DNA from 2 places in the Chromobacterium sp. genome. Region 2 is predicted to be linked to the other one. Evidence: riboswitches for the same ligand, from Rfam matches in the RefSeq annotation. Region 2 holds a riboswitch; the other holds the start of a gene.
The links. Region 2 has a riboswitch for manganese ahead of ACE3QM_RS11135 (sodium:calcium antiporter). Riboswitches for the same ligand answer to the same signal wherever they lie in the genome.
Positions count from the first base shown of each region.

Region 1 (3,399 bases), on a different contig from region 2:
GCTCTGGGCCTCGCTGGCGACGCTTGGCGCCCAGACCCGCTCCCTGCCCCCTTTCTTTGTCGTCGGCATTTGCCTGTTGATCGGCAGCCTGCTCAGCATTCGCCGCTACCGTGACTGGAAGGTTCCGCCACGTACCTTGCTGGTCGGCGTATATGGTTTGTTTGGCTATCACTTCCTGCTCTTCTTCGCGTTCAGGCACGCGCCGGCCATGGAAGCCAATCTGCTGAATTACCTATGGCCACTGCTGATCGTCATGCTGTCGCCCATCCTGTTACCCGGCACCGTGCTACACGGCCGCCACATCCTGGCCGGCATCCTGGGTTTCTGTGGCGCCGCGCTGATCGTCAGCGGCGGCAAGTTCGCGCTGTCCGGCGCTCATCTCGGTGGTTATTTACTGGCCATCGCCGCCGCCATCGTATGGTCGACATTCAGCCTGCTGACCCGTCGCCTGCCCAGCTTCCCAAATAGCGCGGTCGGCGGTTTCTGCCTGCTGTCCGGCCTGCTGTCCCTGTTGTGCCACAGCCTGTTCGAACCCAGCGTCGTCCCAAGCCAGACGCAATGGCTGTCCTTGATCCTGCTCGGCATCGGCCCCATGGGCGGCGCTTTCTTTTTATGGGACCGCGCGCTGAAGGAAGGCGATCCGCGGCAGATCGGGTCCTTGTCTTATGCCACGCCGCTGCTATCCACCCTGCTGCTGATAGGCAGTGGACAAGGTCAGCTCAATGCCGTTGCCGCCAGCGCCATTGTCTTGATCCTGGGCGGCGCCTTATTAGGCAGTCTGCCAAGCCGCGCCGTTTCCACCGCATGATGGTTTGCGGCTATAGAGAAACGGCAGGCTGATGTCTTATAATACTTAACGCTATTTAAACAGAGGTTAACCATGTCCATTATCAAAGAATTCAAAGAATTTGCCATGAAAGGCAATGTCATCGATCTGGCGGTCGGCGTGGTCATTGGCGGCGCCTTTGGTTCCATTGTCAAATCGCTGGTCGACGATGTAATCATGCCGCCCATCGGCCTGTTGATCGGCAATGTCGATTTTTCCAATCTGTTCTTCGTGCTGAAAGAGGGCAGCAAGCAGGTCGGCCCCTACGTATCGGTCGCGGCCGCCAAGCAAGCCGGCGCGGTCACCTTGAATATCGGCCTGTTCATCAATGCCATGGTCAGCTTCACCATCGTCGCCTTCGCCATTTTCATGCTGGTCAAGGCCATCAACCGGCTGAAACGGGAAGAACCCGCCGCCGCGCCGGCTCCCGCCACCAAGGAATGCCCGTTCTGCGCGTCCAGCATTCCGGAAAAAGCTTCCCGCTGCCCGCAGTGCACATCGCAGCTGCAGTAAGACGATTGCCGCGAACCCCCGCCTGATTTACAATCGCCGGGTTCTGGGGGAGTAGCCTCGGCGCAGATGACAGCGCCGGCATGCATCAACACACTTGGCCGCCACGGCCATGGTGCATGCGACGAAGACTTCCGTTTGGCAAGACCCATGACATGTCTGCGCAACGCGGGGCTGCGGCGCAGGCTTGTCATGGCGTATGCGCAGCCCCCGGAGTATTCATGGAAGCCTTTCTCATTTCTACCGGCATCGTTGCCCTGGCTGAAATCGGCGACAAGACCCAATTGTTGGCGCTGATGCTGGCTGGCCGTTACCGCAAGCCCACCCCTATCATCCTTGGTATTTTCGTCGCCACCCTGTTCAACCATTTCGCCGCCGCCGCGGTTGGACACTGGCTGATGAGCAAGATTGGCCCGGACATCATGCGCTGGGGCCTGGGGCTTTCCTTCCTGGCCATGGCCGGCTGGATGCTGATTCCCGACAAGCTGGACGAAGACAGCCGCTTGCTGGAGCGCTTCGGTGTGTTCGGCACCACCTGTATCGCTTTCTTCATTGCAGAGATGGGCGACAAAACCCAACTGGCCACCGTGGCCCTGTCCGCGCGCTTTCCCGAGGCCTTGCTGCTAGTGGTGGCCGGCACCACGCTGGGCATGATGCTGGCCAATGTCCCCGCCGTGCTACTGGGCGAGGTGGCCGCCAAGAAGCTGCCGCAAAAGCTGGTGCACACCGTAGCGGCCTTGTTGTTCGCGGGCCTGGGCGTCATCACCCTGCTGACCCCGCTGCAGCTCTGAAGGCTGGCATGGAAATAAAAACGGAGGCCGCGGCCTCCGTTTTTTTTATCCTACCCGATATCTCAGTGCCGTCCCGCTCCCTGTCCCAGCGACTGCAGCAATTGCTCCGGATTGAAGCCCAGGCGGAAACCGCCCCAGTGCTTGCCGGACAAGATGATGGGCAGTACCACTTCCGACAGTACTTCACCGGTGTCGCGCGTATAGGTTTGCAACAGGAAGGACTGGGTACTGCGCGCCGCGCGCAAACCGGCCACATCCGAGAACTTGCGCTTATCGCGGCTATTGATCAGATCCTTGTCCGGATCGCCGCTCAGGGGCTGGCTGTACCAGCTATTGTGAGTGGGCGCATAACCATTGCTATCCACCGCCAGACAGAACACGCCGCCTGGCACCGATTTGGCCGCGCGGTCGTACACCGGCTGCATCAGCTTCTCCAGCTTGGCATCATACTGGGTGCGGAATTTGGCCGGCTTGCTGCCGGGGATGGCCTGGTAGTTTTGATCGAACAAGGGCACGCCCAGGCCCTGTTGGGCTTCCATCATCGTTTGCAGCTCATCGCGCGCGCCGCGGGCCGCCTGCATGATCTGGTCGAACTCGCCCTCGCCCAGAATGAAGCGCGCCACCAGCTGCTGCACCTGCTCCGCCGCGCCGGACAGCTTGGTGGCCGAGTCCTCGGTGTGATTCAGACGGTCGGTCACCTTGTGGCCCAATTCATGGATTTCCGCCACATGCAGATTGACCTGGCCGTTGGCGGCGACGAATTCCGACATGGTGACCGCGATCTGGCTAAGACTGCTGGCGGTGCTTTCAAAATCCCCCATCATCTTGCTGAAGTGATCGGACGCTTTTGACACGATTTCACGCGCCGACTTGGTATCCTCGGTGATCTGGGCGGTCTCCACCTGAGTTTCCGACACCAGTCCCAGCATACCGTCGATATTGTGCGAGATCTCGTCGGTGGCCTGTTTGACCCGCTCGGCCAACTTGCGCACCTCGTCGGCCACCACGGCGAAGCCGCGGCCGGTTTCGCCGGCTCGCGCTGCTTCAATCGCCGCGTTCAACGCCAACAGATTGGTCTGCTCGGACACGTCCTTGATCAGGTCGACTATGGTCTTGATGCTGGAAGAACGCTGGCTCAGATCATCCACCGTATGGTTGAAATGCCCCACCTTCAGATTGATGTCGTAAATGCTCTCCGCCACTGATTTCAGTTCGGCATAGGACTCGCGCGCCACTTCCAGATTGGCCAGCGTGGTCGCCGAAATCGCCTGG
Region 1 is NZ_JAYSGF010000014.1:99,853-103,251, reverse strand. It holds gene ACE3QM_RS10045 (DMT family transporter) at 1-808, shown strand, start outside; gene mscL (large conductance mechanosensitive channel protein MscL) at 881-1,339, shown strand; yybP-ykoY riboswitch at 1,374-1,559, shown strand; gene ACE3QM_RS10035 (TMEM165/GDT1 family protein) at 1,558-2,127, shown strand; gene ACE3QM_RS10030 (methyl-accepting chemotaxis protein) at 2,190-3,399, opposite strand, start outside.
Region 1: another riboswitch for manganese. It lies ahead of ACE3QM_RS10035 (TMEM165/GDT1 family protein); the one in region 2 lies ahead of ACE3QM_RS11135 (sodium:calcium antiporter).

Region 2 (3,399 bases):
AGCGCGCCGGCACAAGAACAGCTGCTGGAACACGGCAGCTACACCAATTCCGACGGCGTGGAGGTGCACAGCCCGGCGCACACCCGCTCCGGCAAGGCGCCGGCCGGCGCCAGCGCGCGCTGCCGCGACGGCAGCTACAGCTTCAGCCAGCACCGGCGCGGCACTTGCTCGCATCACGGCGGCGTGGCGGCCTGGCTCTGAGAACCTATTCAAAGTCTGCTGCGCTGCGGCGATACGGCGTTGAAACTGAGCTCAAAATGCTCATGCACCACCTGTGCATTCCGCTTTCTCGGCCGCAACGCCATCGCATTGCGCATACCCAAAGCCACTCAGTATAATTTGACGTCAAGCTAGTCGAGAGAAATCAAATGAAGTACTTCGTCGCCCTTTTCCTTGCCGCCATGTCCTTCCATGCGGCCGCATCGCCTATTAATTGCGATGAATATAATAACTCCAGAAATCAGTTTTCCATCGAAAACTGGAAGGGCAAGCTGCAAAGAATGAGCATCCTGGAGCGCATCGATTTCATCAAGGATAGACGCGAGGTGCTCAAACAGTGCCAATTGGATGATTTTTCCCGGGTCAATGTAGAGAACTCAGTCAAAGCCGCTTCTATTTTGCTGGAAGAAAAGAAATAACGGCAGCCCGCGCCCAAATCGCGGCGGCAAGCACCGGGGCATCCACTCAACCAGCGCCTGCCCCGCTGTTTTCAATACCCTCCCTCTGAGTCTGCGCAAAGACTCGCACCCAAGCGCGCCGGGCTTAGAGCCTGTTCAAAGTCTCGCGAGCAAGAGCGAGACAAGGCGAAAACGAGCGAAAAAGCGGAATGTACAAGTGGTACATGAGCATTTTGAGCTCGTACTCACCGTGCAACGGCTCACGAAGCGCAGCAGACTTTGAACAGGTTCTTGGGAACCAGTTTCTCAAGTCACACCAGACAGCCGGCAAACAGCAGATACACCGCGCCCGCGCCCACCAGCCAGCGGCCATCGACATTGCCGCGCCGGAACAGCAGCCACAGTCCGGTGATCGCCGCCATCGTCGCCAGGCCGGACCACAGCAAGACGCTGTCAAAAAGCCACGGAGTGAAGAACAGGCCGAAGGCGCTGGGAATCGTCGCTTGAATCATCATCGCGCCGGAGATATTGGCCAAGGCCAGCCGCTCCTTGCCCTGCCGCAGCCAGATCAGCGCATTCATGATTTCCGGCAGCTCGGTGGCCACCGGGCTCAGCAGCAAGGCCACCAGGTGCGGCGCCATGCCCCAGTGTCCGGCCAGCGTTTCCAGCTGCGCGACGAAGCCATGCGCCGCCGCCGCGATCACCACCAGCGCCAATAGCGCCTGCGCCGCCGCCCAGCCCAGGCCGCCGCCGGCGCGCAGTTTCAAGGCGTCCAGCTCTTCCTCTTCCGGCGCGGTGTCGGCGCTGCGGATCTCGCGCCACACATAGGCGGCATAGGCGGCCAGGAAGACCACGCCCAGCCAGGGCTTGATCGAGAACGCCAGCAGGCCCAGCCCCACCTTGAACGCGAAAATCAGCAAGAACGCCAGTTGGTCGCCGGCCAGCCGGCGATGATCGACGCGCAGCAGGTAATTGGCGCGGCCCAGCCGGCCGCGGTGGCGCCACAGCGCGAAACCCACCACCGCGTAAGCCAGCGTGGCCAACACCAGCGGCCCGCCCAGCGCGGCGCCGACGCCGATGTCCTGATGCTGCGGCGTGCCGCCGAAGGCCATCGCGGTCAAGGTGACGGCGCTTTCCGGCAAGGCGGTGCCGAAGGCGGCGAGCACGGTGCCGACGGCGCTGGCGCCCAGATTCAGGTGGCGGCCGCACCATTCGATGGCGTTGACGAAGTATTGACAGGAAAGATAGATCAGAACGGCGAGGCCGAGCAGAAACGACAGGGTCAACAGCATGGATAGTCTTGGGCCGGGCAAGCGGATGGACAATGGCGCAACGACGCGGCTTGCCCGGCGGCAAACGCATCGTGGCCAAAGGTCTCGCTTGGCGGCGCCGGCAATGCCGGCCGCTGACCGCGCCATGGGGGCTTGCCCCCAAGTTTGTTGACGCGGCCTCTCCGGCTGGGCCGAAGATGGCTACTCCCCAATGACAACGGCGCCATTGTGCCAGCCCGGCCGCGATGGCGCAAACCTAGGCGAGCGTCATGATCCGCGCGCCGACCGCGCTTAAGCACAGCCAAATCCTCGCTTCGTCAAATGCGAATTGTCCTCGCTAACGAGATCACCGAGTCTATGTCCGTCCATCTTGCGATGGATAAAGACAAGGAGTTGGACATGAAGCACGATGTTTTGACGCAGCTGCGCGACAGCGCCCGCGCACTGCTCAGCCGCGACGACCACCGCCGCCGCGTCCGCAGCAGACGCGACAGCCAGCTGGATTATTCCGCGGAGCTATGGCGCGAACTGGCCGATGCCGGCTGGCTGGCGGTGTTGCTGGCGGAAAGCGACGGCGGCCTGGGCCTGAGCTTGGCCGAAGCCGCCGTCATCGCCGAGGAAGCCGGCCGCGCGCTGCTGCCGGAACCGTTCACCGCGGTGGCGGTGCAGGCCGCGCAAGCGCTCGCCGCCTGCCCGGACAGCCCGCTGCGCTCGCACTTGCTGGCCCAACTGGCCGCCGGGCAGTTGCTGCCGGGTCTGGCCTGGCAGGAGCGCGCCGGCCAGCAGGACGAGGACACCGCGGACACCCGCGCCGCCTTTGACGGCCAGCGCTACTGGCTCAGCGGCGGCAAGACTTTCGCGCTGCCGGCGGCGGCGGAGCGGCATGGCTGGCTGTTGAGCGCGCGCGGCGACGAGGGCTGGCTGCTGCTGTGGCTGCCGGCCGACCAGCCCGGCCTGAGCATAGACCGCTGCCCCGGCATAGACGGCAGCCTGATGTGCAGCCTGACGCTGGAACAGGCGCCGGTGCCGCACAGCCATCTGCTGGCCGCGGGCCCCGCCGCGCGGGACGCGCTGTGCCAGGCCAACGACGCCGCGCGCCTGGCGCAAAGCGCCGAGCTGCTGGGCAATGCGCGCCAGATTCTGGCGCTGACCCTGCCCTATCTGGCCAGCCGCGAGCAATTCGGCCGCCCGATCAGCAGTTTCCAGGCGCTGCAGCATCGCTTGGTGGACGCTCATATCCAGATCGAGCTGGCGGCGGCCAGCCTGGACGAGGCGCTGGAGGAGCGCGCGGAGCCGGCGCGGCTGGACAGCGCGCGCATCAGCCGGCTGAAGGCGCGTTGCGCCGACGCCGCCATCGGCATGGGCCGGCTGGCGATCCAGCTGCATGGCGCCATAGGCTACACCGAGGAATGCGATATCGGCCTCTACTTCAAGCGCGCGCTGCACCTGAACGCCTGGCTGGGCAATGCCGAGCAGCAGCGCCGGCGTTACCGGCGGCTAAGCCCGCCGCA
Region 2 is NZ_JAYSGF010000017.1:18,546-21,944, forward strand. It holds gene ACE3QM_RS11125 (DUF3761 domain-containing protein) at 1-201, shown strand, start outside; gene ACE3QM_RS11130 (hypothetical protein) at 369-638, shown strand; gene ACE3QM_RS11135 (sodium:calcium antiporter) at 929-1,909, opposite strand; yybP-ykoY riboswitch at 1,966-2,110, opposite strand; gene ACE3QM_RS11140 (acyl-CoA dehydrogenase) at 2,288-3,399, shown strand, end outside.